One region of the Streptomyces sp. NPDC085460 genome, then DNA from elsewhere that is predicted to be linked to it. Evidence: riboswitches for the same ligand, from Rfam matches in the RefSeq annotation. Region 1 holds a riboswitch; each other region holds the start of a gene.

What was found. A riboswitch is a leader RNA that binds a small molecule or an ion and turns the genes downstream of it on or off. The one in region 1 is predicted to bind cobalamin.
Region 2: linked by a shared signal. The riboswitch ahead of ACIGHB_RS21325 (prenyltransferase/squalene oxidase repeat-containing protein) and the one ahead of ACIGHB_RS32655 (CoA-acylating methylmalonate-semialdehyde dehydrogenase) in region 1 are both predicted to bind cobalamin.
Region 3: linked by a shared signal. The riboswitch ahead of cobN (cobaltochelatase subunit CobN) and the one ahead of ACIGHB_RS32655 (CoA-acylating methylmalonate-semialdehyde dehydrogenase) in region 1 are both predicted to bind cobalamin.

What each region holds. Positions count from the first base shown of each region.
Region 1 is NZ_JBITTO010000019.1:22,368-27,669, forward strand. Features, by position in the region: gene aceA (isocitrate lyase) at 1-1,110, opposite strand, end outside; partial or broken gene ACIGHB_RS32645 (short-chain fatty acyl-CoA regulator family protein) at 1,490-2,862, shown strand; gene ACIGHB_RS32650 (ABC transporter substrate-binding protein) at 2,871-3,785, opposite strand; cobalamin riboswitch at 3,896-4,076, shown strand; gene ACIGHB_RS32655 (CoA-acylating methylmalonate-semialdehyde dehydrogenase) at 4,306-5,302, shown strand, end outside.
Region 2 is NZ_JBITTO010000008.1:21,348-26,649, forward strand. Features, by position in the region: gene ACIGHB_RS21310 (aldehyde dehydrogenase) at 1-765, opposite strand, end outside; gene ACIGHB_RS21315 (hypothetical protein) at 943-1,392, shown strand; gene ACIGHB_RS21320 (MBL fold metallo-hydrolase) at 1,529-2,566, shown strand; cobalamin riboswitch at 2,593-2,733, shown strand; gene ACIGHB_RS21325 (prenyltransferase/squalene oxidase repeat-containing protein) at 2,809-4,065, shown strand; gene ACIGHB_RS21330 (SCO2322 family protein) at 4,062-4,724, shown strand; gene ACIGHB_RS21335 (energy-coupling factor transporter transmembrane component T) at 4,721-5,302, shown strand, end outside.
Region 3 is NZ_JBITTO010000003.1:304,345-309,646, forward strand. Features, by position in the region: gene cobN (cobaltochelatase subunit CobN) at 1-3,492, opposite strand, end outside; cobalamin riboswitch at 3,529-3,666, opposite strand; gene ACIGHB_RS09260 (cobalamin biosynthesis protein CobG) at 3,746-5,071, shown strand; gene ACIGHB_RS09265 (precorrin-8X methylmutase) at 5,074-5,302, shown strand, end outside.

The DNA of each region.
Region 1 (5,302 bases):
GCCGTGCTCGGCGTAGCCGCGGGCCAGGTCGAACATGCCGTGGTTGAGGGAGTGGAAGCCGGCCAGGGTGATGAACTGGAACTTGTAGCCCATGGCGCCGAGTTCACGCTGGAACTTGGCGATCTGGTCGTCGTCCAGGGCCGCCTTCCAGTTGAAGGACGGCGAGCAGTTGTACGCCAGCATCTTGCCCGGGTAGCGGGCGTGCAGGGCCTCGGCGAACTCGCGGGCCTGGGCGAGGTCCGGGGTGCCGGTCTCGACCCAGATCAGGTCGGCGTACGGGGCGTAGGCGAGGCCGCGGGCGATCACCGGGCCCATGCCGTTCTGGACGTGGTAGAAGCCTTCGGAGGTCCGCTCGCCGGTGACGAACGGCGCGTCGCGCTCGTCGATGTCGCTGGTCAGCAGGGTGGCGGCGAGCGCGTCGGTGCGGGCGACGATCAGGGTGGGGACGTCGGCGATGTCGGCGGCGAGCCGGGCCGCGTTGAGGGTGCGGATGTGCTGGGCGGTCGGCACGAGGACCTTGCCGCCGAGGTGGCCGCACTTCTTCTCGGAGGCCAGCTGGTCCTCGTAGTGGATGCCCGCCGCGCCGGCCGCGATCATGGCCTTGGTGAGCTCGAAGGCGTTGAGCGGGCCGCCGAAGCCGGCCTCGGCGTCGGCGACGATCGGCGCGAGCCAGTCCGTGGTGTCGGTGCCGCCCTCGGCGGTGGCGATCTGGTCGGCGCGCAGCAGCGCGTTGTTGATCCGGCGGACCACCTGCGGCACGGAGTTGACCGGGTAGAGGCTCTGGTCGGGGTACGTGTGCCCCGCCTGGTTGGCGTCGGCGGCGACCTGCCAGCCGGAGAGGTAGATCGCCTGGAGCCCGGCCCGCACCTGCTGGACCGCCTGGCCACCGGTCAGGGCGCCCAGCGCGTGGACGTAGTCCAGGTCGTGCAGCTGCCGCCACAGCCGCTCGGCGCCGCGCCGGGCGAGGGTGTGCTCCTCGCGGACGCTGCCCGAGAGGCGTACGACGTCCTCCGCGGTGTACGTGCGCTCGATGCCGGCCCAGCGGGGGTCCGTCGCCCAGCGCGCGGCCAGATCCGCCGCGGCCGCCGTCGTCGTGTTCGTGTCTGCCATGACCGTCACCGTCTCCTTCGGTCGTCCTTTGCCAATTCCGTCAACTATCTGCGCGGCCTGGCACTAAGTGTCCTGTCAAAGGGTGCGGCCCGCCGGGTGCCCGGACGGGCGGAGGTGAGCAATCTGTGCCGATCCGGGTCTTCAAGGCCAGGATTGCCGAAGTCAGGGCATGATCGGGTCCCGGTCCTGCCCTGGACCTGTCGGGTCCGGCGGGCCGCACTCAGACTTTGGCACTGGCACCCAGTGCCATCAACCGTGGATCCATGCCAATTTTTGCGAATCAATCCGCTGCACTTTGCCAACCTTGCTAATGGTGTGGGCGTGTCCGGCTGGCATACGCTGACGCCGAGGGAGGTTCCGAACGATCGGAGGAGCGAGGGTGAGCAAGACGTACGCGGGGGCACGGCTGCGGCGACTTCGCGAGGATCGCGGAATGAGCCAGGCGGAGCTGGCGCGCACCCTGGCCATCTCGCCCAGCTACCTCAATCAGATGGAGCACGACGCCCGAGCGCTCACGGTGCCCGTGCTGCCGCGCCTCACCGAGGGACACCGGCCGCCTCGTCGCGGACCTCCGTGAAGCCCTCTCCGGCGAGCTTGCTGCGGCCCGGGTCTCCCCGTCCGACCTCGCCGACCTGGCCTCGCGGATTCCGGCGGTCGCCCGGGTCCTGGTCGACCTGGGGCGGCGCAACCAGCGTCTCGCCGAACGGATCGCCGACGCGGCGGACCCGAGGGGATCGGATCCGGAGCTGCCGCGCTCCCCGCACGAGGAGATCCGCGACTTCTTCTACCGCAGGCAGAACTACCTGCACGAGACCGATCTCGCGGCCGAGGCGCTCGCGGCGGAGATCGGCATCCGGCCCGGCGAGATCATCAGTGCCCTGAGCGGGCGGCTCTCCGACCGGCACGGCGTCCGTTTCTCCACCGAGACGGGAGACCGGCTGCACTCCTACGACGAGAAGACCCGCATCCTGCGGTTGTCCGCCCGCCTCCGCCCCGGCCAGCGCGCCTTCCGGCTCGCCACGCAGCTCGCGCTGCTGGAGTACGGGGACGGCCTGGACCGGCAGGCGGCCGAGGACTTCCCCTCGGACGGCCCGGCCCACCAGCTGGCGCGCATCGGCATCGCGAACTACTTCGCCGCCGCGCTGATCCTCCCCTACACGGCGTTCCACACGGCGGCAGAGGAGTTCCGGTACGACATCGAACGACTCACCGACCGCTTCGGGCTCAGCTACGAGACGGTCTGCCACCGCCTGAGCACCCTCCAGCGCCCCCGCCTGCGCGGCGTCCCCTTCTCCTTGGTCCGCGTCGACCGGGCCGGCAACATGTCCAAGCGGCAGTCCGCCACCGGCTTCCACTTCTCCCGCGCCGGCGGCACCTGCCCGCTGTGGAACGTGTACGAGGCGTTCGCCGCGCCGGGCCGCATCCACGTCCAGATCGCCGCCATGCCCGACGGGCAGCGCTACCTGTGGACGGCCCGCGCCGTCACCCGGCACCGGGGCGGCTGGGGCGAGCCCGGAAAGACCTTCGCGATCGGCCTCGGCTGCGAGATCCGCCACGCCCACCGGCTCGTGTACTCGGACGGACTCGACCTCGACAACGCGGCCGCCGCCACCCCGATCGGCATGGGCTGCCGCGTCTGCGAACGCCTAGACTGCCCCCCAGCGCGCGGCCCCGCCCCTCGGGCGACCGCTCAGAATCGACCAGAACGCGAGCACCTTCGTCCCGTATCCGGTCGTCGACCCCTCGGACTGACCCGGGGATCAGGGGAGCGGGAACGCCTCGGCCGTCGACACGGGGTCCCCGGCCCGGACCCCGTGGAGGACGTGCGCGAGAACCTCCGCGCCGCGCACCACCCGGGGGCCCGGCCGGTTGAAGTAGGCGGGCCCGTCCAGCACCCACACCGCGCCCGACCGTACCGCCGGCAGATCGTCCCAACCGGGGAGGGAGGTCAACAGGTCGCGCTCGCGCACGGTCCGTTCGGGCGGGAAGCCGCACGGCAGGACCAGGAGGACGTCGGGGCGGACAGCCTGGACGGCCTCCCATGTCATCGGCTTCGTGTGCTCTCCGGGAGCGGCGAGGAACGGTTCGCCGCCGGCGCAGGTGATCTGTTCGGGCACCCAGTGTCCCGCGGGCCACAGCGGATCGAGCCACTCGACCGCCACGACCCGGGGCCGGGGCCGGCCCGCCGTGAGGCCACGTACCGCGGCCAGCCGACCGCGCAGCTCCTCGCGCCGCCGCTCGGCCCGCTCACGCACGCCCAGGAGCTCACCGACCGTGACCAGGCAGTCCAGGACGTCGTCCAGGGTGCGGGGCTCCAGGCTGAGGACTCGGGAACCGCCGTCCAGGACGCGCACCGCGCGTGAGACAGCCTCGTAGGACACCGCGCAGACATCGCACAGGTCCTGCGTGAGCACGACATCGGGCGCGAGAGCGGCGAGAGCCCTGGCGTCGAGGGTGTAAAGCGAGGAGCCGCCGTGCGCCGCGCCGCCGACCGCCGCGGAGATCTCCCGGCTGGTCAGGTCCTCGGACGAGAACCCGGCGGTGGTGACCACCGGCACCCCGGCCACGTCCCGCGGCGGCCAGTCGCATTCATGGGTCCGTCCCACCAGGTCGGCGGCCAGCCCGAGCTCGGCCACGATGTCGGTCGCCGCGGGCAGCAAGGAGACGATGCGCATGGTCCGAGCCTATGGGGTTCCTCGCCGGTCACGCGGGCTCGCGCGGTCGACTGTCCAGACGTCCTGGCCGTGACGGGGTGGGGGTGGACTTACTAGGACGTCCAACTATATGTTCGTGACGAGCCCGCGGTGCAGGGAAGCCGGTGTGATTCCGGCGCGGTCCCGCCACTGTGACCGGGGAGTGTGCTCTTCCAGCAGGTCAGGCCACTGACGGAAACCATCCGTCGGGAAGGCCGGAGAGCATGCGCTGATCCGGGAGTCAGGATACCGGCCGTGGGGTGTTCCGTGTTGTCCACGAGGATGGAGCAGACACGCATGGCACCGGTACGTGACCACGGCCCTGGTGATCCGGCGGAGTACCCGAAACCCGAGGCCCTGTCCCCGCGTTCGTGACTCGACGAAGGCGTCCCCGCCTTCCCCTGTCCCGCGGCGGCACCCGCGTGCGCGCATCCCGATCGGTGCGTCCTCGCGGTCCTCGCCGCGCCTTCCTCGGATCCGTACCTGACGAGAGCAGGCTTCGATGGTCCGCGAACTCACCCATTTCATCGGCGGCAAGCACACCGTCGGCACGTCCGGTCTCTTCGCCGACGTGTACGACCCCAACACCGGCGCCGTCCAGGCCAGGGTTCCCCTGGCCGGGCGCGCCGACACCGAGGCGGCGATCGCCGACGCCGAGACGGCCCAGCAGGAGTGGGGCCGGTGGAATCCGCAGCGACGTGCCCGCGTCCTGCTGCGCTTCCTCCAACTCGTGGAGGGGGAGCGGGACTCCTTGGCCCGGCTGCTCTCCGCCGAACACGGCAAGACCGTCGCCGACGCGCACGGCGACCTTCAACGCGGCCTGGAGGTCGTCGAGTTCGCCGCCGGCATCCCGCACCTCCTCAAGGGAGAGTTCACCGACAACGCCGGCACCGGCATCGACGTCCACTCACTGCGCTCCCCGCTCGGCGTCGTCGCCGGGATCACCCCCTTCAACTTCCCGGCGATGATCCCGCTGTGGAAGGCCGCACCCGCCCTGGCCTGCGGCAACGCCTTCATCCTCAAGCCGTCCGAGCGCGACCCCTCGGTACCTCTGCGGCTCGCCGAGCTGTTCCTGGAGGCGGGCCTGCCGCCGGGCGTGCTGAACGTGGTCAACGGAGGCAAGGAGGCCGTCGACACGCTCCTCGAAGACCCCCGCGTCCAGGCTCTGGGCTTCGTCGGATCCACCCCGATCGCCGCGCACATCTACGCCACCGCCGCCGCGCACGGAAAGCGCGCCCAGTGCTTCGGCGGCGCCAAGAACCACATGATCGTGATGCCCGACGCCGACCTCGACCAGGCCGCCGAGGCGCTGATCGGCGCCGGCTACGGCTCGGCGGGCGAGCGCTGCATGGCCATCTCCGTGGCCGTCCCGGTGGGGGAGGAGACCGCGGACGCGCTGGTGGCGAAGCTGAAGGAGCGCATCGCCTCCTTGCGCATCGGCACCTCCGACGACCCGGACGCCGACTTCGGGCCTCTCGTCAGCCGGGACGCCCTGGACC
Region 2 (5,302 bases), on a different contig from region 1:
GCCGAGTTCGAGGGTGACCCGGGTGAGGTTGCGGGAGGCGACCTCCATCACGCGCTTGCCCGCGGCGACCGAGCCGGTGAAGGAGACCTTGTCGACGCCGGGGTGCCCGACCAGGTACTCGCTGACCTCGCGGTCCGCCGGCAGGATCGACAGCACGCCCTCCGGCAGCCCGGCCTCCGCGGCGATCTCGCCGAGCAGGTACGAGTCGAGCGGGGACTCCGGCGACGGCTTGAGGATCGCCGTGCAGCCGGCGAGCAGCGCCGGGCCCAGCTTGGCGGCGGCGGTGAACTGGGGCACGTTCCACGGCACGACGGCGGCGACCACCCCGACCGGCTCGCGCCGCACGAGCAGCGGGCCGAGGACCCCGGCGCGCCGCTCCTCGAAGACGAAGTCCCGGGCCACGGTGACGGCCGAGTCCCACACCATCATCGCGCCGAGCGCCTGCGCGAGGACGGACCAGGAGTACGGGGAGCCGTTCTGCGCGCTGATCGAGCGGGCCAGCTCCTCGTGCCGGACGGCGATGGCGTCCTTGATCCGCGAGACGACCTCGATCCGCTCCTCCAGGCTCGTCCGCGGCCAGGGCCCCTCGTCGAAGGCCCGCCGGGCCGCCGCGACGGCCCGGTCGACGTCGGCGCGGGAGGCGTGCGGGACGCGGCCGATGACCTCCTCGGTGTGCGGGGAGATCACCTCGATGGCGTCGTCGCCGAGGGGGTCGGTCAACTCCCCGCCGATGAACAGCTGTCCGTGCTCCACGAGCTCGCTCATGCCGGTCGCCTCCCGGGGGGTTTCTGACGGTGTATCAGAACTGATATCAGTTCTAGTTACGCTTGGCCATACATCGACCGGCGCCTCGCACCGACCCACACCCCCGCAACACGACCGCCGGCCGCCACGCGCGCCCCACCCTGAACCGCCGACCATGATCGACCGGGAGACCACCAGATGACGCGCCGACCCCGTCGGTTCGCGGCGGGAGCCGCGGCCGCCACCGCCGTCGCGGCGGCTCTGACCGGCTGCATGGGAGCCGAGGAGCCCAAGCCTCGGCCCTCCCCCACGACATCGACCCAGGCCGTGAGACTCACGGCTCCCGAGATCCGGCCGGGACACCACCGCATCGCCTCGGGAGGCCCTCGGCGCGGCTCCTGGGATCTCGGTGACGTCACGCTCGCCAAGGGAATCTCCTGGGTGAACGTGAACTGTGTCGCCGCCGCCGGAAAGGGGAAGATCACGCTGGCCATCGATACGGTCGGAAAGTTCTCGATCGAGTGCCCCAGCCACGAGGTTCGCGTCAACGTCAACCAGCTCGACCTGGCCGAGGGGCGGCAAGGGCGCTTCCGGATCGAGACGACGGATCACATCCAGTGGATCGCCGATATCCAGATCCCTGATTGACGCCTCGCCTGGTGGGCGTGGCGCAGGTCACGAGCGGGGTGAAGTCGCACACCACAAAGGTATCTGACGGATAGTCAGTTCTCGTTATAGTGGGCGATGGCCGTACCCGCCCCCGCACGGAGAGACGAGGACGCTCATGACGCAGGTGACCGAGCACGGCGGTGGCGTCTGGTCGCTGCGCGTGCCCATCCCCGACAACCCGCTCGGCCACACCCTCGTCCACGTCCTCGACACCGACCGGGGCCCGGTCCTCGTCGACACCGGCTGGGACGACCCCGACTCCTGGAGCGAACTCACCGCCGGGCTCGGCGCGCTGGGGCTCGGCCCCGGAGACATCCACGGCGTCGTCATCACCCACCACCACCCCGACCACCACGGCCTCTCCGGACGCGTCCGGGAGGAGTCCGGCGCCTGGATCGCCATGCACGCCGCCGACACCGCCGTCGTCCGCCGCACCCGCGAGTCCGACCCCGGCACCTGGCTCGACTACCTCGCCCGCAAGCTCGCCGCCGCCGGCGCGCCCGAGGACCACCTCGCGCCGCTGCGCGCCGCCCGCTCCGGCGGCCGGATGCGGACCCTGCCCGGCCTCGGCGCCGCCCTGCCCGACCGGGACATCGTCCCCGGCGAACTCCTCGCCCTCGCGGGCCGCCGGCTCCGCGCCGTCTGGACCCCCGGCCACACCCCCGGCCACGTCTGCCTCCACCTGGAGGAGAAGCACCCCGGCGGACTCCCCGGCCACGGCCGGCTCTTCTCCGGCGACCACCTGCTGCCGGGGATCTCCCCGCACATCGGCCTGTACGAGGACCCCGACGACGCCACGGTCACCGACCCCCTCGGCGACTACCTCGACTCCCTGGAGCGGATCGGCCGGCTCGGTGTCGCCGAGGTCCTCCCCGCCCACCAGCACGCCTTCCCCGACGCCGCCGGCCGGGTCCGGGAGCTCCTCGACCACCACGAGGAACGGCTCTCCGGCCTCCTCGCCCTCCTCACCGTCCCCCTCACCCCCTGGCAGCTGGCCGAGCGCATGGAGTGGAACCGGCCCTGGGACCGCATCCCGTACGGCTCCCGCAACATCGCCGTCAGCGAGGCCGAGGCCCACATCCGGCGCCTGGTGAAGCTGGGCCGCGCGGAGGCCCTGACCGGGACCGAGCCGGTGGCGTACGTGGCGGTGTGACGCGGCTCCCACGCCGGGGAGGCGGACCTACGGGCCGGTAGAGTGGCCCGGTCGTCTTCATGCCCGAGCAGGGGAAAGCCGGTGCGATTCCGGCACTGACCCGCAACCGTGAGCCGTTCGCGAGAACAGGTGAGTCGGAACGCCCTGCCACGGGACGTGAGCGCCGGCACCGTCGAGGAATACGGCGCCGGACGCGGGCCCCGCGGGGGCGCCGAGGTCCGGTGCCCGCACGAGAGGCACACATGATCAGCGTCCGCCGCGCCGCCGCCGCACTCACCGCAGCGGCAGCCGTGCTCAGCACCGCCGCGACCGGCGTCGCCACCGCCGCCCCCTCGCCGAGCGCGTCCGCCGCGGCGCTCCCGCCCGGCCTGTACGGCAAGGGCGACCCGACCTACGACGGCGTCTGGCGCCAGTCCCTCGCCTTCCTCGCCCAGCGCGCCACCGGCTACCAGCCGGCCGACCAGGCCGTGGACTGGCTGCTCGGCCAGCAGTGCTCCGACGGCTCCTTCGCCTCGTACCGCGCGGACACCACCAAGCCCTGCGACGCCACGACCATGCGGGACTCCAACGCCACCGCCGTCGCCCTCCAGGCGCTCGGCGCGGTCCGCCGCGAGGCCGCCGACCCGACGAAGATCGACACCGCGGTCAAGACCGGCTACGGCTGGCTGCGCGGCGTGCAGAACAAGGACGGCGGCTGGAGCTACACCCCCGGCGGCCCCAGCGACGCCAACTCGACCTCCATCGTCGTCAGCGCCCTCGCCGCGTCCGGCGTCAAGCCCGGCTCGTACACCTCCGCCCAGGGCCGCACCCCCTACGACGCGCTGCTCGCGCTCGCGCTGCCCTGCTCCGAGGAGGACGGCGGCGCCTTCGCGTACCAGCCGGACAAGGCGGGCAAGCTGCTCGCCAACGCGGACGCGACCGCCGCCGCCACCCTCGCCGGGCTCGGCAAGGGCATCACGGCCGTGAAGGCCACCCCGCCGCAGGCCCCGACCTGCGTCGACCTCCCCGAGCCGACCGTCGAGCGGGCCGCCCTCAACGGCGCCTCCTACCTCGCGAAGGCGCTCGTGCAGACCGGGCACCTGACCACCCCGCCGCTGCCGGGCGCCACCGACACCGAGCCGAAGCCGGACTTCGGCAACACCGCCGACGCCGTCGTCGCCCTCGCCGCCGCCGGCACCGCCCGGCTCGCGGAGCCCGCCCTCCAGTGGCTGGAGCAGAACGCGGCCCCGTGGGCGAAGCAGTCCGGCCCCGCCGCGTACGCGCAGCTGATCCTCGCCGCCCGCGCGATGGAGGCCGACCCGCGCGAGTTCGGCAAGGTCGACCTGGTCGAGGCGCTGAACGCGACCGGCCCGACGCCCAAGACCCCCGACACCACCGCCACCGCCGCGGAGGACGAGGAGGACGACTCCTTCCTCGGCTTCGACGTCTGGTGGATCATCGGCATCGGCATGGTCGTCGGCGTCGGCATCGGCTTCCTCCTGAGCGGCCGCAAGAAGTGACGCGCCGCAGGAGGGCCTCGGCCGCGCTGGCCTGCGGCACGGCCGGGGTGCTGCTCGCCCTCGGCGCGGCGGCCCCCGCCCAGGCCGCCGGCTACCGGTACTGGTCGTACTGGGAGACCGACGCGGGGAAGTGGACCTACGCCACCCAGGGCCCCGCGACCGCCCGGCCCGCCGACGGCGAGGCGATCGGCTTCCGCTTCGCCCTGAGCGAGGACTCCGCCGACGCGGCGAAGCCGACCGCGGCGCCGGACTTCGGCGCGGTCTGCGCCGACGTCGACAAGGCCCCCGGGACGAAGCGGATCGCGGTCGTCGTCGACTTCGGCACCCCGCAGGACGCCCCCGCGGGCGAGACCCCGCCGAAGGACGAGCCGACGACGGGCTGCGCCCGGATCGCCGAGAGCGGCACCAGCGCCGACGCCCTCGCCGCCGTCGCCAAGCCCCTCCGCTACAACAGCTCCGCGATGCTGTGCGGCATCGCCGGCTACCCGGAGAAGGGCTGCGGCGAGGCGGTCGCCGACGGTCCCGACTCCTCCGCCTCCGCCGCCCCGAAGGCGGCCGAGGAGGACGACGGCGGCCCGTCGCTCGGCCTCCTCGTCGGCGGCGGCGCCGTCCTCGTCCTCGGCGCCGCGGCCGTGTGGAAGTCCCGCCGCCGCGCATGACCCGCCCGAGCGACACCCCGGCGGACCCGACCGCCACCACCGCCACCAGCGCCACCACCGCCGTGAGCGGAAGCCTGCGGGCACGGGCACGGCAGGCGCCGGGCACGGCCGGACCAGCCGCCGACGAGCCGACCGGTGACGGGACGACCGCCGACCGGACGACCGGTGACGGGCCCGGCGGCGGGCGCCCCGGCGGCGGGCGCCCCGGCGGCGGGCGCCTCGGCGGCGGTCGGCCCGGTGGCGGCCGGCCCGGGTGGGGGGCGCGGTTTCTGGCGCCCGTGGCGGACCGGGGCAACGCGCTGCATCCGGGCGCCTGGTGGCTGTGGGCCCTCGGGCTCGCCGTCGCCGCCTCCCGGACCACCAACCCGCTGCTGCTCGGCCTGATCATCGGCGTCGCCGGGTACGTCGTGGCGGCGCGCCGCACCGACGCGCCCTGGGCCCGGTCGTACGGGGCCTTCGTCAAGCTCGGCCTGTTCGTCGTCGCCCTGCGGATCGTCTTCTCGGTGGCCCTCGGCTCCCCCATCCCCGGCGCGCACGAACTGTTCACGCTGCCCGAGCTGCCGCTGCCCGGGTGGGCG
Region 3 (5,302 bases), on a different contig from region 1:
GCCGTGCAGGGCCCAGGGGTTGGCCTCCTTGAGGAACGCCTGGTTCGTCTCGTCGAGGACGTACTCCTGGGTGAGCTTGTCGTACATCCAGTCGGCGACGACACCGGTCGTGGCGTCGTAGCCGAAGAGGTAGTCGACGGTCGCCGCCAGCTCGAAGGCGCCCTTGTAGCCGTGGCGGCGCATCGCCTCGATCCAGCGCGGGTTGACCACCCGGGCGCGGAAGACCCGGGAGGTCTCCTCCACCAGGGTCCGGGTGCGGACGGTCTCCGGCCGGGTCGAGTCACCGATGTACGCCTCGGGGGCGGTGCCGCGCAGCGCGCGGACGGTCGCCACCATGCCGCCGTGGTACTGGAAGTAGTCGTCCGAGTCGGCGATGTCGTGCTCGCGGGTGTCGGTGTTCTTCGCCGCCACCGCGATCCGCTTGTACGCGGTCTCCATCTCGGCGCGCGCCGGGCGCCCTTCGAGCCCGCGCCCGTACGCGTACCCGCCCCACACCGTGTACACCTCGGCGAGGTCGGCGTCGGTGCGCCAGTCCCGCGAGTCGATCAGCTGGAGGATGCCGGCGCCGTAGGTGCCGGGCCGGGAGCCGAAGATGCGGGTGGTGGCCCGGCGTTCGTCGCCGTGCTCGGCGAGGTCGGCCTGGGCGTGGGCCCGCACATAGTTGTCCGAGGCCGGCTCGTCGAGCCCCGCGACGAGCCGGACGGCGTCGTCGAGAAGGCCGATGACGTGCGGGAACGCGTCCCGGAAGAAGCCCGAGATGCGCAGGGTGACGTCGACGCGCGGGCGGCCCAGCTCCGCCACCGGGATCGGCTCCAGGCCGTTGACGCGGCGGGACGCCTCGTCCCACAGCGGGCGGACGCCGAGCAGGGCCAGCGCCTCGGCGACGTCGTCGCCCGCGGTGCGCATGGCGCTGGTGCCCCACAGGGAGAGACCGACCGAGGTGGGCCACTCGCCGTTGTCGGCGCGGTACCGCTCCAGGAGGGAGTCGGCGAGCGCCTGGCCGGTCTCCCAGGCGAGCCGGGACGGCACGGCCTTCGGGTCGACGGAGTAGAAGTTCCGGCCGGTCGGCAGCACGTTGACCAGGCCGCGCAGCGGCGAGCCTGACGGCCCGGCCGGCACGAAGCCGCCGTTCAGGGCGTGGACGGCGTGGCCCAGCTCGTCGGTGGTGGCGGCGAGGCGCGGCACGACCTGCTCGCAGGCGAAGCGGAGCACCGCCTGGACCTCGGGGCCGTGGTCGCCGGCGACCGCCGGGACCGCGTCGGCGGACCAGCCGGCCGCCTCCATCGCCTCGACCAGCGCGCGGGCCTTCGCCTCCGCCTCGTCGGCGGTCGTGCGGGTCGCGGCCGACTCGTCCAGGCCCAGGGCCTCGCGCAGACCGGGCAGCGCCTGCGTACCGCCCCAGATCTGGCGGGCGCGGAGGATGGAGAGGACCAGGTTGACCCGGGCCTCGCCCTCCGGGGCGCCGCCGAGGACGTGCAGGCCGTCCCGGATCTGGGCGTCCTTGACCTCGCACAGCCAGCCGTCGACGTGCAGCAGGAAGTCGTCGAAGCCGTCGTCCTCCGGGCGCTCCTCCATGCCGAGGTCGTGGTCGAGCTTGGCGGCCTGGATCAGGGTCCAGATCTGGGCGCGGATCGCGGGCAGCTTCGCCGGGTCCATGGAGGAGATCTGCGCGTACTCGTCGAGCAGCTGCTCCAGGCGCGCGATGTCGCCGTACGAGTCGGCGCGGGCCATCGGCGGCACGAGGTGGTCGACGAGGGTGGCGTGGACGCGCCGCTTGGCCTGGGTGCCCTCGCCGGGGTCGTTGACGAGGAACGGGTAGACCAGCGGCAGGTCGCCGAGGGCCGCGTCGGGGCCGCAGGCGGCGGAGAGGCCGGCGTTCTTGCCGGGCAGCCACTCCAGGTTGCCGTGCTTGCCCAGATGGACCATGGCGTCGGCGCCGAAGCCGCCGTCCTCGGCGCGGGCCGCGATCCAGCGGTAGGCGGCGAGGTAGTGGTGGGACGGCGGGAGATCCGGATCGTGGTAGATCGCGATCGGGTTCTCGCCGAAGCCGCGCGGCGGCTGGATGAGGACGAGGAGGTTCCCGCGCCGCAGCGCGGCGAGGACGATGTCGCCCTCCGGGTTCCGGGACCGGTCGAGGAACATCTCGCCGGGCGCCGGACCCCAGTGCTCCTCGACCCGCTCGCGCAGCTCGGCCGGGAGTCCGGCGTACCAGCGCTGGTAGTCGGCGGCCGGGATGCGGACCGGGTTCTTCGCCAGCTGCTCCTCGGTGAGCCACTCCTGGTCGTGGCCGCCGGCCTCGATCAGGGCGTAGATCAGCTCGTCGCCGTCGCCGGAGACGAGGCCGGGCAGCTCCGCCTCGGGCCCGAAGTCGTACCCCTCGGCGATCAGCCGGCGCAGCAGGGCGATCGCGGAGGCGGGGGTGTCGAGGCCGACGGCGTTGCCGATGCGGGAGTGCTTGGTCGGGTACGCGGAGAGGACGAGCGCCAGCTTCTTCTCGGCGTTCGGGATGTGCCGCAGGCGGGCGTGGCGGACGGCGATGCCGGCCACGCGGGCGGCGCGCTCGGCGTCGGCGACGTAGGCGGGCAGGCCGTCGGCGTCGATCTCCTTGAAGGAGAACGGCACGGTGATGAGCCGGCCGTCGAACTCGGGGACGGCGACCTGGCTGGCCGCGTCCAGCGGCGACAGGCCCTCGTCGTTCTCCTCCCAGTTCGCCCGCGAGCCGGTCAGGCACAGGGCCTGGAGCACCGGCACGTCGAGCGCGGCGAGCGCGCCCGCGTCCCACGCCTCCTCGTCTCCGCCGGCCTGCGCGGCGGCGGGCTTGGTGCCGCCGGCGGCGAGGACGGTGGTGACGATCGCGTCGGCGCCGCGCAGCACGGCGAGCAGCTCCTCCTCGGGGGCGCGCAGCGAGGCCACGTACAGCGGGAGGGCGCGGCCGCCCGCGTCCTCGATCGCGTCGCAGAGGGCGCCGACGAAGGCGGTGTTCCCGCTCATGTGGTGGGCGCGGTAGTAGAGCACGGCGACCGTCGGGCCCTCGGCGGAGCGGGCGGGGCGCTCCAGCGGGCCCCAGGTGGGGGCGGCGGCCGGGGCCTCGAAGCCGTGGCCGGTGAGCAGCACGGTGTCGGAGAGGAAGCGGGCCAGCTGCGCCAGGTTGGCGGGGCCGCCGTGGGCGAGGTAGGCGTGGGCCTCGGTGGCGACGCCGACGGGCACGGTGGAGGCGGCCATCAGCTGGGCGTCGGGCGCCTGTTCGCCGCTGAGCACGACGACCGGCTTTCCGGCGGCGAGGACCGCGTCGAGCCCTTCCTGCCAGGAGCGGACGCCGCCGAGGAGGCGGACGACGACGAGTTCGGCGCCGTCGAGCAGGCCGGGGAGGTCGTCGAGCGGGAGCCGGGAGGGGTTGGCGAAGCGGTACGGGACCGGGCCCTCGGGCGCGGCGGCGTTCGCCGCGCGGGCACTGAGCAGGTCGGTGTCGGAGTGCGACAGCAGCAGGAGCATGGCGAGGCTCAGGCCCTTCCTCGGGGTTGTCCGCGCCCCGGGTCATGGTGGATGGCGGGAGTTCCTGACTCACCCGGGGCCGTCGCCGGCTCGGGCTCACAGTGGCGGGACCGCGCCGGATTCTCACCGGGCTTCCTCCCCGGGGTCCTGGGACCCCATGCCGATCTGCATAGTAGATCGTGACGTCGGCGGGCCTAAGAGAGCCGGAGAGTCGGCCGGATCACACTCGGTGGCCGTCCGGTTTCCCGTGGGTATGCTCGCCGCCATGCCGCCGACCCCACCCAGCCCGCCCGAAGCGGGCGAACCTCGCATACGGGACCGAGGCGACGCGTGCCCGGGGGCGCTCCGGCTGCACGCCGCAGCCGACGGTTTCCTCGCCCGACTCCGCCTCCCCGCCGGACGGTTGACGCCACGTCAGCTCATGGCTCTGGCCGACGCGGCCGAGGAACTCGGCGACGGCGGCCTCTCGATCACCTCGCGCGGCAACGCCGAGCTGCGCGGTCTGGCCGAGGGCTGCGGCGGCCGGCTCGCCGCGCTCCTCGACGACGCGGTTCTGCTGCCCTCCCGCACCCACGAGCGGGTCCGGAACATCGTCGCCTCCCCCGCCTCGGGGCTCGACGGACTCGGCCACGCCGACGCGCAGTTGTGGGCCCGGGCCCTGGACGCGGCGCTCTGCGCGGAACCCCGCGCGGCGGCCCTCTCCGGCCGTTTCCTCTTCGTCCTCGACGACGGGCGCGGCGACGTCACCGGCCTCGGCGGCGATGTGAGCTTGGTCGCAGCACCGCACGGCGCCACGCTCCTGACGGCGGGCTCCACGGCCTTCCGGCTGACCCCCGCCGACGCCCCCGCCGCGCAGAACCCCACCACGGACCCCGCCGCCTCCGGCGTCCCCGCCGCCAGCCACGCCTCCTCCGCCTCCGCCTCCCGCGCCGCCACCGCCGCGCTCGCCTGCGCCCTCGCCTTCCTCGACGCCGCCGACGCCGCCGGCACCGGCGCCTGGCGCCCGCGCGAGCTCCCGCCCGGGCACGTCCCGGAGTGGGCCGGCGCCCTCGCCCGCGCGGGGATCACCGCGGAGCCCGTACCCCTGTCTTCCTCTCCTTCGGGGCCGCCGCCCGCGCCCGGGACGCTCGGCGACCGCGCCCTGCACGTCCTCGCCCCGCTCGGCCGGCTGACCGCCGGCGGGCTGCGGGCGCTCGGCGAGGGCGGGGACGAGGTGCGGCTCACCCCGTGGCGCGGGGCGGTCGTCGTGGGAGCGACGGCGGACCGGCTCCCCGCGCTCGCCGCCCTCGGCCTGATCACCGGCCCCGCCGACCCCCGCACCGGCGTCACCGCCTGCACCGGCACCCCCGGCTGCGCCAAGTCCCTCGCCGACGTGCGGGCGGACGCGGCGCGCGCGCCCGGCGGGCCGCTGCCCGTGCACTACTCCGGCTGCGAGCGCCGCTGCGGACACCCGCACGGCGTCCGGATCGAGGTCACCGCCCGGGACTCCGGCACCTACCTCCTGGACGGCGCCCCCGTCCCCCGTACCGCCCTGGCCGAAGCCGTCGCGGCGGCCCGTACGAGATCGAATGAGAGCTGAGGATGTACGAGTACGAGAAAGACGGCGCCGAGATCTACCGCCGCTCCTTCGCCACGATCCGCGCCGAGGCGGACCTGGGCGCCCTGCCCGCCGACGTCGCGACGGTCGCCGTCCGCATGATCCACGCCTGCGGCATGACCGACCTCGTCCGGGACATCGCGTACTCCCCCGCGGTCGTCTCCCGCGCCCGCGCCGCCCTCCAGGCCGGCGCCCCCATCCTCTGCGACGCCC